DNA from 3 places in the Paenibacillus sp. Z3-2 genome. Region 2 is predicted to be linked to each of the others. Evidence: riboswitches for the same ligand, from Rfam matches in the RefSeq annotation. Region 2 holds a riboswitch; each other region holds the start of a gene.

Region 1 (4,199 bases), 780 kb from region 2:
GGACCACGAAAGTCGAAAGAGATGTCCTTGCTGGTTGAAAAAATGGGTGGAATTCCGCTTGTGCGACCGGCACAGGGAACGGTATTTCTGGATGATCGGAATATCAGGAATGGTCTGGTATCCTGGATCTCGGACCCGCCAGACTGGGCGGTATTGACCACCGGCATGGGTCTGGACGCGTTGTTTGAAATGGCTGAGGATATGGAAGTCGCGGGAAAACTACTGGATACGCTGTCGGAATCCTCAATTGCGGCCAGAGGATACAAGACGGTGAATGCACTGAGAAAGCGCAAGTTAACGCCGGTAGTACGGGATGACGATGGCAGCACGGACGGGCTCATTCGTGAATTCGCCCCACATGATCTCGCAGGGAAAAAGGTGATGTTGCAGCTTCATGGGGAGACAGCTCCCAAACTCGTTGCATGGTTAGAGGAACAAGGAGCAATCGTGCGCCAAGTGCTTCCTTACCGCCATGTACCACCGGAAGAGGCTGAACTGGAACAGCTTTTGAATGAGATTGTACAGTACGAGATAGATGCTGTTGCTTTCACAAGTGGACCACAGGTTAGATTTCTGACGCAATATGCGGCATCGCAGAATAAGCTCGAACCGATGCTGGAAGCTTTCAGACAAGGTGTAATCCCTGCGTCTGTAGGTAAAGTGACAGCGAATTCGATGCGAGAAGAAGGCATTGAGGCGCTGGTGATTCCGGAGGAAGAGAAGATGGGCGCGCTCATCGTTGAACTCGGGCGTTACTTCGCAGCGGGACATGCGGACAAGATCCGCAAGTAGCAGCAAAAAACAGTCGAGCAATGAGTCTAAACGAATTCAATCCTTAGGCAATTTGATGATTCTAACCGAGTTGTATATGCATATGTTATTCCGGGTTCTGATCTTATTTTTGGATCAGGACTTTTTTCTGTTTTGTCTGAAAATAGAAGAAGAGACAAGTATCATAAGCATGGACATTATTTCCTGAGCGGTGTTATTATGAAGACAATATTGAATGAAAACAAGCAAGGTGCTCTTGCGTAAAGCAAGAGGTAACAGGGAATCGGGTGAAAGTCCCGAGCGGTCCCGCCACTGTAATGGTGAAGCCCTTTTTGATCCAAGTCACTCGCATAGCCGGGGAAGACAGAAAAGGAAGCTGATGATCCAGAGCCAGGAGACCTACCTTGCATGTGTCACCGAACCCTTCGCGGAAAGGAATGGTGTACGAAGAATCAGGAATTGGGCGAACAAGCGGTTCGCCCGGCTGGCCCCCTTGGGCCACATAGTCACAGGATTACCCTCTGGGAGTCTGGGACTGTGTTCTTGAGTGTACGTACATGCGTATCCCATCCGTTATAAGGATGGGATTTTTTTGTTTTTACATGAAAGTGATATCCCTACGATCTCCAGTTTTGTGTTGGAAAAATAGTGGCAGAGGAATAAGTTAACAGAGCTAGGAATTGAACACGCTTAACCGTTGGGGAGAAGGTCGGCATAGCCGTCCTTCTTCACTGTTTAATCCGTACGACAAGTGTGATGAAGGAGGAGAAGCAATGCAAGGTCAAGGCAAGCTGCTAATTATCGGGTTCGGTCCTGGAGCGATGGAACATATCACGAAGCGGGCACTCGAAGCGCTTCAGGAGAGCGAGGTCATTATCGGATATAACACTTACGTGGATCTCATCCGACCTCTGTTGAACGGGCAAGCGATTGTACGTACGGGGATGACAGAGGAAGTAAGCCGTGCGCAAGAAGCGGTCCGACAGGCGGAGATGGGCAAGATTGTCGCGGTAATCTCCAGTGGTGACGCGGGCGTATATGGTATGGCAGGTCTGGTATACGAGGTTCTGATGGAGCAAGGCTGGAAGCCGGATACGGGTGTTGCGGTTGAAGTCATTCCGGGCGTGTCGGCCATTCAGTCATGTGCTTCTCTATTGGGAGCCCCCGTCATGCATGATGCATGTACGATCAGCCTCAGTGATCACCTTACGCCGTGGGAGACCATTATTCGCAGGGTCGAAGCTGCAGCGTCAGCTGATTTTGTCATTGCCCTCTACAATCCACGCAGTGGGCGGCGTACACGCCAGATCGTGGAGACACAGGAAATGATTCTGCGTTATCGTGACCCACAGACCCCGGTAGGTCTGGTGAAGAGTGCATATCGTGAGCGTCAGGACGTTGTCATGACCACACTGGAGGATATGCTGAATCATGATATCGGCATGCTGACGACCGTGATTATCGGCAACTCCTCGACCATGATGTACGAAGGACTCATGGTCACCCCGCGCGGGTATCAGCGGAAATATACGCTGAATACCACGGAACAGTCGCTCAGACCCCATGAGCGACTGCGCACGGAAGCCGAGCCATGGTCGCTCGGCGCAAGGGAAGCCCGCGCTGCCGCCTCCGGCGATGCAGCGGGCGAGAGCACGGCCAGCGATGCATTGGCCGCGCAGCCACAGGCGGAGCCAGCCCTGCGCGGCGCAAGCACCGGAGCGGGCATGGCCCCGCAAGGGCAGCCGCCCGCTGGCGCCGGGGCGGCTGCCGCTATGCCTGCGGCAAGCCCAGCCGGCAGCGCTGGCACCGCTGTGCTTGCCGGCGAGCGACCTGCTTTCGCGGCGGCAGAGGCCGCTCCGCGCAAGGTCGCAGAAGCGCCACGCACCGGCGCAGCTGCGCTCGCCGCTGAGGCGCTGACGCGGCTCGCGGCAGGCGGAGCGCTCGCGAGCGAATCGGCGAGCCGCTGGCTGGAGGCAGCAGCGCCAAGCCAGACGGCAAGTGCGCCACAGGCTGCGACCGCAACAGCGGTACGCACCGTGCCTGAGCCTGGGCGCAAGGCGCCGCTGTTCGAAGTCGGCGTCTCGCCCGGCGTGGGCAACAAAAAATTCACCGCCGCCCAGATGGCGTTGCTGGCGCAGTGTGCAAGTGAAGACGGCGAACTGGAGTATACGCCGGAGCACCAGATCATTTTGAGAGTGCCGACCTTTGAACCGGACTCGCTGGTAGAAGAGCTGCGTGCAGCGAATTTTATCGTTGTCCCGATTGGAGATGTCATCAAGGTGAAGGCCTGTGACTTCTGCAATATGGAGAAGGATGATGCTGTTCCGATGGCTAACCATCTGCAGGCGGTGATCGGCGGACTGGGTGCACCCAAAGAAACGAGTGTGGCACTGAATGGCTGCGGCATGGCATGTTATGGGGCAGTGCTGGAGGATATCGGCATCGTGTATCGCAAAGGTGCATATGACCTGTTCCTCGGCGGCAAGAAGTTCGGTCGCAATGCTCACCCTGCCCAGCCCGTAGCGGAGGGAATTCCGGGTGACCAGATTGGTGGGATTGTGGAACGCATTGTGGCGGATTACAAGGAAAAAGGCCATCCGAACGAGCGTTTCCACAAATTCTTCAAGCGGGTCGGCGTGATTCAGGGCTTCCGCCATGTGGATGCACCGGTCACTGTGGAAGTAAACCCGATATGTGGTGACTAAGACTTGATTAAGTCCTTGACTGATTCGGTCCCTGCGTGGAAACGTGATGGTTTACCTTGTCAGGACTTATGCAATATTGTGCAATCTTCGCTGGATTTCAGCTGATATAGATGGATTGATGTTTCGAGTAATGTATCGAATGGAATGCCAGAAGAATGAATATGCAAAGCCTGATCTGTGGGTCAGGCGGGGGAGGAATAACAGAAGATGGATGCAATATTGTTGGTGGGACACGGGAGTCGTGATCCCGAGGGGAACCGGGAACTGAAGGAGTTTGCAAGTGAGGTAGCAGCGAAGGCACCGGAGAATACGTTGGTGGAGACTTGTTTTCTGGAGTTAACGAGACCAAGTATTGCTGAAGGTGTTACCGCTTGTGTGGATCGAGGGGCAACACGTGTCGTGTTGGTGCCGATCATTTTGTTTGCTGCCGGTCATGCCAAGATTGATATTCCCAACGCCATTGATCGTGCCAAGGCACGTTATCCGCAGGTGGAATTCGTATATGGTCGTCCTATCGGTGTTCATGAGAAAGTTGTCCAAATCATGCAGACCCGTCTGCAAGAAGCCCAACCTGTACTTGTGGCATCCCAAGGCGGAACACCAGTAGTAGCTCCACCTGTTCCGGTGACGGATGAGGAGACCGCAGTATTGGTGCTAGGACGGGGGAGCAGTGACCCGGATGCCAACAGTGACTTTTTCAAAATGACCCGGATGTTATGGGAG
Region 2 (4,199 bases):
ATGGATCATACCCACCCACCTGAATGGCGTTGATGACATATTTGGCTCCGCGCAGCGCTTCTTTGCGGTCATGATATACGTTAATGACACAACGACTTCCAATCGAACGGGCCAGACTGGTCAACAAACGCTCTGAGTCGCTCAAGCGTTCAGCATCAATATCGAACAATGCCAGCTCAAAATCTTGCAGTGCTTCGGTCATCATGACATCACCCAATACATTTTTAACAAAGACGGTGCTGCCTGCACCGAGGAACGTAATTTTATTCATTTAAGTTTAGCCTCCCTGAAAAATGTTGTACCCCAACTATAGGCCGATTCGGCGCATATAACTATGGCTCAACCCCTTTCAAACATGTCATAATCCCATTTTTGTTTCCGCTTTCAACTAATATTTGATCAGTTTAGCTGTTATAATGTAATTAGATTGAATGGAGAGACAAGTGGAATGAAGTCAGAATGGAGGGCAGAAAATGAGTCGCATTGAGATGAATGTGGTTCCCACGGGCTGGACACAGATGGAGCTGGTTTTGTTGTTTTTCGGGTGGGAGGCATGTGATCCTGGGCATTATTGGGGACCGGGTGTACGTGATTCTTACATTGTGCACTACATCCATGAAGGACGGGGGATTGTGTATATGGGGGGCCAAGAATACAAGTTGACTCAGGGACAGGGCTTCGTCATACTCCCGGACATGCTTATTCATTATGAGGCAGATCCGAAGGATCCCTGGACGTATTCGTGGTTTGGATTTAAAGGTGTGCAAGCCAAGGCATTCATGCAACGTGCCCGATTAAGTCCAGAGCATCCAGTGTATGATGCCCGTGATACGAATACAATGGAGCACCTGTACTCAGAGATGGTTCAGGCCTCCGCGTATTTGGGAGGGGATGTGATGAACCAGAGTCTGTTGTACCGCCTGATAGCGGAGTTGATCTCATCGTCATCGGTAGAGGAAGAGGAGGGACAGCTTCTTTCGAACAAAGAAGAGTACATCAGGCAGGCAGTTCAGTTTATGGAGAACAGGTACAGCCAGCGGACCTCCATTCTGGATATTGCCCACGCCGTGGGGCTGGACCGCACATATCTGTCGGGATTGTTCAAGGAACGATACGGCAAGTCGCTACAGTCATTTTTTCTGGAGTACCGTATGAATCGTGCTGCTGATCTTCTTCAGAACCCCGGACTTTCCGTTAGTGAAGTAGCTCATTCGGTGGGTTATACGGACCCATTATTATTTTCAAAGATGTTTAAGCGTGTGACGGGGGTGTCTCCGAAGGGTTCGAGAATTCGTGGTTAGACGTATCCAGTGTTTTAAATTTGAAAATAAAGTTTTGATCATTAATCGTCGTCCCGCTATACTGATACAGAAGTGCAATTGAATATGTGGAACTTGGTGCTTCGCCCGTCAGGGTGAAAGCTTAATAGGGAAGTCCGGTGTAATACCGGCGCGGTCCCGCCACTGTAACAGAGGAGTCAGGTAGCGATAATCCACTGGTTTAGACCGGGAAGGAGCTGCAATGACCATGATTCTGGAGCCAGGAGACCTGCCAGGTTTAACAAACACAGTAGTACCCTACGGGAGATAGGAAGGTGTTTAGAGAGCATGATTTTTTCTGAAAATCTGTTTATTTAAGGCGTCCTCATCCAGTAACACGGAGAGGGACGCCTTTTTTGATAGAATTTATATGTTTTCAGCGGAGCTGTGGACGGAGAACATCATGGCACATACATAAAGTTTTGGGGAAGGACGTTTGAGCACTTGAGCAGATATATCGTTAAGCGTTTATTACAACTGGTTGTCGTATTGTTCGGCATCACGTTTCTGACATTCCTGCTAACCTATCTGTCTCCTGGGGATCCAGCCAGACTTATGCTCATGTCTACAGGGGTAACGTCATCCGATGAACTGGTCAGACAGGTGAGGTCAGAGCTTGGATTGGACGAGCCTTTTCTCTATCGATACGGGACATGGCTGGGACAGGTAGTGACCGGAGATTTTGGTACGTCATATAAATACAAACGTCCAGTACTGGACGTGCTGATGGCACGGCTCCCGGCAACGCTTTGGCTAACAGGAAGCGCTATGATTCTGGTTATTCTGGTTTCCTTTCCATTGGGGATGTTGTCGGCTGTCTATCGTAATAAATGGCTGGATTTTGTTATTCGTTTATTCTCTTTTGCCGGATTATCGATGCCCAGCTTCTGGTTGGGTATGTTGCTCATGTTGGTCTTCGGCGTACAGCTGAAGCTGCTGCCGGTGATGGGCAAATCCGGATGGAATAGTCTGATTCTGCCTGCATGTACACTCGCGATTCCACTTGTTGCCCAGTACAGCAGACAGATTCGTACGGTCCTGCTTGAGGAGACAAGCCAGAACTATGTGATCGGAGCAAGATCCAGAGGTGTGAAGGAGTCGATCATTATTTTGCGTCATATTCTCCCCAATGCCCTGCTGCCGATCGTTACCCTTATGGGTATGACGACGGGAGCTTTGTTAGGTGGTGCAGCGATTGTCGAAAGTTTATTTGTATGGCCTGGCGTTGGTCAGATGGCAGTAGACGCCATTTTCACACGGGATTATCCGCTGATTCAGGGGTATGTCATCTGGATGGCGATCATATATGTCACACTGAATCTGCTGGTTGATGTATGGACACATCTTCGTGATCCCCGAATCCGACTGGATGTGGATGTATAGATGAGAGCCTTCAGACTTGTATTACTGCAGAATCGCTGGTTCACATTCCTGTTATCTCTAACCGTCTTCTGGATTATTCTCGCCATGGTTGCGCCGCTGCTCGCACCACACGATCCACTTGCAACGAATTTTGCCAAAGTGTTGCAGCCATCCAGCGCCGAATATCCGCTTGGAACCGATCAGCTAGGTCGCTGTGTATTGTCCCGTCTGCTATACGGAGCGCGAACCTCACTGCTGCTTACCTTTATGATGATTGGCATTGTATTCGTGTTAGGCGTAGCGATTGGGGTCATCGCCGGTTTCGCCCGGGGTGTGACGGATACGATTCTCATGCGGTTGTCCGACACACTAATGGCATTTCCGGGCCTGATTTTTGCGATCGCCGTGGTGGGGATGCTTGGGCCGGGATTATTCAATACGGTGCTGGCATTGTCGGTTGTCTGGTGGGCGAAGTATGCACGGATGGCCAGAAGCCTGGTCATTTCCCTTCAGCAAAAGGAATATGTCGCTGCCGCTGCTTTCAGCGGAGCACGTAAGATACAGATCATTGGCAGGACGATCCTGCCCAATATGATGTCACCACTCATCGTCATGGCGATGATGGATGTGGGTGGCATGATGCTGTCCATCTCGGGGTTATCTTTTCTCGGACTCGGTGCGCAGCCACCGAACCCCGAGTGGGGGGCCATGTTGAATGAAGGCAGAAGATACCTGCAGACTGCGCCTTGGCTGTTGATATATCCGGGCCTGGCGATATTTAGCACTGTTATTATTTTTAATTTACTGGGAGACAGCCTGCGAGACGTGCTTGATCCCAAGAAAAATACAACTTAACTGGAGGAACCAGAATGAAGAGGAATTTTCCAAAATCGATCCTGCTCACCATCGTATCCATGTTCGTTGTGTTCTTGCTTGCAGCTTGTGGCACCACCAATAATCCATCGACCTCGTCTGATGCAACGGAGAAGTCAGCGGTTACGGACAATGGTACGACAAGCGCACCAACTCATCTGAATGTGGCCCTGTTCTGGCTTGGAAGCAATCTGGACCCGGCAGAGGAATGGAACGGCTGGACGCTCACGCGTGCAGCGATTGGTGAGACACTGATTCAGTTTGATGAGAATATGAAGCTGGTTCCTAAAATTGCAGACACGTGGGAACGTGTTGATGACACAACTTGGCATTTTCATATTCGGGAGGGTGTAACTTTCCATAACGGAAATAAGGTAACCGCAGACGCAGTAAAAAAATCGATTGAGCGCTCCATTGAGCTAAACGAAAGAGGACAAGTGACTGTGCCAGTGGCCTCGATGACTGCAGAAGGACAAGATCTGACGATCAAGACGACAGAACCTTATGCGTCCCTGCTTGGTAATATTGCTGAGCCACTGTTTATCATCGTGGATACCAGTGCAGATACATCCAAATTCAAGAGCGAGCCTATTGCTACCGGGCCATTTATGGTGACGGGTTATACGCCGGATCAGGAGATACAGG
Region 3 (4,199 bases), 1.3 Mb from region 2:
CGATGCATCGGTGATCCACGCTGGATTCCTCATCCTGTTATAGGCATGGGGAAAGCGATCTCTGCGCTGGAGCGTAGTATTCGTTCCCGTGTGAGCACGGATTCCGGGCTGAAGAGGGCCGGTCTATTATTTCCGCTGCTGATTGCGGGTGGGGCGTTTGTAATCACTTGGGCATTCGTATATGTGCTGGGTCTCATTCATCCTGTCGTAGCGGTAGTAGCTGAAATCGTGCTTATTGCGACGACGATTGCTTCCAAGGGCTTGAAGGATGCAGGCATGGAGGTATATCGCCATCTAATTCAGAAGGATTGGCCTGCTGCAAGACGTTCACTTGGCATGATTGTTGGACGTGATACAGCTCATTTGGATGAACCGGAGGTTGTGCGAGGAACGGTGGAGACGGTAGCCGAGAATATTGTGGACGCCATCGTGTCCCCTTTGTTCTATGCGTTAATTGGTGGCGCGCCACTTGCGATGGCCTATCGTGCCGTGAATACATTGGATTCCATGGTTGGTTATAAAAATGAGAAGTATCTGTATCTCGGCTGGGCTTCCGCCCGTCTGGATGATTGGGCAAACTGGATTCCCGCACGGCTCACCGCCATCCTTCTGATCGTGGGTGCATGGGTCATGAAACTGGATGCCAAAGGCGCAGCACGTATGGTGACCCGGGATGCCAGATTGCATCCAAGTCCGAACAGTGGTTTTCCCGAATCGGCGGTGGCCGGAGCACTGGGGATCAGACTCGGGGGACATAACGTGTATCACGGAATAGCTTCTTTTCGTGCCTATATGGGTGAGGCGACACGTCCTATGGCAGCAGAGGATATCGTGCGAACGACACGTCTCATGTTCTGGTCGGCGGGTTCTTTTGTAATCCTGTGTACACTGGTGACGCTGGGAATATGGCTTGCTGGAGGTACGTTGCTATGGAAGTAACTGTAGGGCTGAATGGATCACAGCAGCGAAATATTCTGTTTATACGTCATGGTACTACCGCGTGGAATGTGGAAAAAAAATATCTGGGGCATACCGATATCGCTTTGCTCCCGGATGCAGAAAGAGAACTGGCTTCGCTACGCGAGCAATTAAGCAACGTCTCGTGGGATACGGTATATTGCAGTGATCTGCTCCGTTGTCAGCAGACGCTTGCACAGATCAGGCCTTATCCATTGGAGCAGGTCAAGCTGGACCCGCGCCTGCGAGAGGTTGATTTTGGTCAATGGGAAGGCTTGACGTACGATCAACTCAAGAACAACCCACAGTACCGGGATTGGATCGATGCTCCACAGGACGTCACCCCGCCAGAAGGGGAGTCATGGCAGGCATTTACTGTGCGGATCGATTCATTTCTGCAAGAATGCTTATGGGGGGATTGTTCGTCGATGCAATCTCGTGAGGCTGGCGTGCCAACGATTATTGTTGTTACGCACGGCGGTGTAATCCGGTATGCATTATCTCGTCTCATTGCCGATCTGGGATTCTGGGATACGCAGGTGATTCCGGGGCAAGCGATACAGGTACGGCTGGAACAACATGGAGATCAGTGGGTTGGCACGAGGGTGGCTTTTCCGGGAATCGGGTTGTAAGGATGTGCAATATAACCTATAATCACAACAGAAGTGTGACAGCACTGTAGTTTCGTGTGACAGGCAATAATGCCTGCACATGAATGCAGATTGCTCACTTGAATGGTTAATCCATATCAGCGACCAAGGGTCCCGCGTGCGTGCAGTAATGGTTCATGGCTCAATATAGTCATGGATGGCATACGGGTGAAATAGGGAAGCCGGTGCAAGTCCGGCACGGTCCCGCCACTGTAAATCAGGAACAATTCCTGTAAGTCAGGTTACCTGCCCTGGACGTTCAAACCGGTGTTCCTTCGAGGAAAGGACAGCGTTTCGGGCAGTTCTATGTGCATGCACAACAATACGTTGGACATGTACAGATCGCCATATGCGAGACGTCATCCCTAATCCTAGACGTAAGGATTGGGGATTTTTTATTGTTCATGTAAGATGAACCGAACTTTTACACGAGGTCACTCCGATTGCAGTACCATCTTCCGATCGCTGTTATCCCCAGATTTTTTGATTCCCTTTTTGAAACGGAAAATCCGGTGATAGCTTATGCTTCCGATGTGGCTTTCTTTCAGAAAGCTTTAGGCGAACACTTCGTTTCTTCAGATCGGTTCTGCACTCTCCGTTAGCGTGTAAATATTGCAGTTCAAACCTTATACAGGAACACCAAGGCAAGGGTAGTAAGAGTTCAAGGATGATGCAAGAAAATAGCACAAATAGAGAAGGGGAGAATAACAGAATGAATTTCAAGAATTGGAAAAGCGTAGCGTCACTGCTGAGTGCAGCGGCACTGGCACTGGCTTTGGCCGGATGTGGCAATGCAACAACAAAAGAGGGCACAGGTACTTCACAGCAACCGGCACAGGAGCAGTCCCAAGGCCAAGCGCAAACGGATCTCAAAACACAATATCCACTCACGGTAACCGATGCAACGGGTGAGTCGTTTACATTTGAACAGGCACCAGCCAAAATTGTTTCCGTGTCACCAGCTGAAACAGAGTCCCTGTTTGCACTCGGATTGGACGAGCAGATCGTAGGGGTATCCGACTACGATGATTATCCGGAAGCCGCAACAACCAAAGCGAAAATGGGTGGTATATCCAAGCCGAATGAAGAATCCATCATTGCCGCAGAAGCCGATATCGTATTCACGGGTATCTCGATGAGCGAAGATGCAGTGAAGAAGCTGCGTGATCTGGGCATTACCATTTTCAAAACCGATCCAAAATCGATCGATGATGTAATGAACAATATCGAAACATTCGGTAAAATCACCGATCATCAAGAAAAAGCTCAAGAGATCATCACACAGATGAAACAGGATGTGACTGATGTAACTGAAGCGGTGAGTGCAGTTAAGCCGGAAGAGAAGGAAAATGTATATGTTGAGTTCTCCCCAGGTTGGTCGGTAGGTAAAGGTGAGTTCATGGATGAACTGATCACGGTAGCCGGAGGAACCAATATTGCTTCGGACAAAGAAGGCTGGTACCAGATCAACGAAGAAAATGTGATTGCCTCCAACCCGGATGTGATTCTGTATGCGAATGATGTCATTGATGATAACTCCAAAACACTGGATCAAATCATTAAAGCTCGCAGTGGCTGGGATCAAATTACGGCTGTGAAGAACGATGCAGTCATTGGCCTCGATGCGAACCTGCTCAGCCGTCCGGGACCACGAGTAACCGAAGGTCTGAAAGAAGTAGCCAAAGCGATCTATCCTGACCTGTTCCAATGAGTAAAAAACTGGCCGTGTACGCATCGGCAGGGATCACGCTGCTCGTGTTAACCGTGCTCATCTGCACGGGCATCGGTTCGGTTTCCTTGCCTATTCGTGACATTGCGGGTATCCTGCTTCATCACTTGCCATGGGTGGGAGACTGGATCACGCCCGACTGGAGTGCAGCAGCCGAACAGATTATATGGAAAGTCAGATTTCCACGTGTACTGCTTGCCGTGCTCGTGGGCGCATCGCTGGCGATTGCCGGTGCGGGATTTCAGGGGGTTCTTCGGAACCCGCTGGCAGACCCGTTCACCCTGGGCGTATCATCCGGTGCTTCGGTGGGTGCAGCCTTTCTGATTTTCTTCGGATTGCAGTATGCACTGATTGGAATCTGGACGTTGCCACTGGTGGCGTTTTTGACGGGTGTATTGACATTATGGTTTGTCATGTCACTGGCTCGTGAAGGACGGAAAATACCAACGCATAGCCTGATTCTGGCTGGTGTAGTGATGCAAAGTTTCTTGGGAGCGGTGGTTTCCTTCCTGTCGACGATGTCGAAACAGACCATTAATGAAATTATATACTGGACGATGGGAAGTCTGGCTCTGCGTGGGTGGTCGTATACGGCCATCCTTTTCCCGTATTTTCTGCTCGGGCTGATCTTTCTCTGGAGTCGGGCACGTTCCTTGAATGTTCTGGCGCTCGGAGAACGTCAAGCTGCGCATATCGGGGTTGGCGTCGATCGGCTGAAGCTGTCGGTGCTTGCTGTGGGAACACTGCTTACCGCAGGAGCGGTCTCCGTATCCGGCGTTATTGGCTTCGTAGGACTGGTAATCCCGCATATTCTTCGGCTGCTTGTGGGGCCTGACTATCGATTGCTGGTGCCTCTGTCTGCT

What was found. A riboswitch is a leader RNA that binds a small molecule or an ion and turns the genes downstream of it on or off. The one in region 2 is predicted to bind cobalamin.
Region 1: it holds a riboswitch for cobalamin, as region 2 does, so the genes downstream of both, cobJ (precorrin-3B C(17)-methyltransferase) here and nikB (nickel ABC transporter permease) in region 2, are expected to answer to the same signal.
Region 3: it holds a riboswitch for cobalamin, as region 2 does, so the genes downstream of both, M1D71_RS06755 (ABC transporter substrate-binding protein) here and nikB (nickel ABC transporter permease) in region 2, are expected to answer to the same signal.

What each region holds. Positions count from the first base shown of each region.
Region 1 is NZ_CP096397.1:6,116,894-6,121,092, reverse strand. It holds gene M1D71_RS27275 (uroporphyrinogen-III synthase) at 1-792, shown strand, start outside; cobalamin riboswitch at 1,003-1,192, shown strand; gene cobJ (precorrin-3B C(17)-methyltransferase) at 1,545-3,476, shown strand; gene M1D71_RS27265 (sirohydrochlorin chelatase) at 3,684-4,199, shown strand, end outside.
Region 2 is NZ_CP096397.1:260,783-264,981, forward strand. It holds gene melA (alpha-galactosidase) at 1-271, opposite strand, end outside; gene M1D71_RS01220 (AraC family transcriptional regulator) at 474-1,301, shown strand; cobalamin riboswitch at 1,379-1,570, shown strand; gene nikB (nickel ABC transporter permease) at 1,764-2,702, shown strand; gene nikC (nickel transporter permease) at 2,703-3,536, shown strand; gene M1D71_RS01235 (ABC transporter substrate-binding protein) at 3,551-4,199, shown strand, end outside.
Region 3 is NZ_CP096397.1:1,556,782-1,560,980, forward strand. It holds gene cbiB (adenosylcobinamide-phosphate synthase CbiB) at 1-939, shown strand, start outside; gene M1D71_RS06750 (histidine phosphatase family protein) at 930-1,589, shown strand; cobalamin riboswitch at 1,729-1,875, shown strand; gene M1D71_RS06755 (ABC transporter substrate-binding protein) at 2,320-3,318, shown strand; gene M1D71_RS06760 (FecCD family ABC transporter permease) at 3,315-4,199, shown strand, end outside.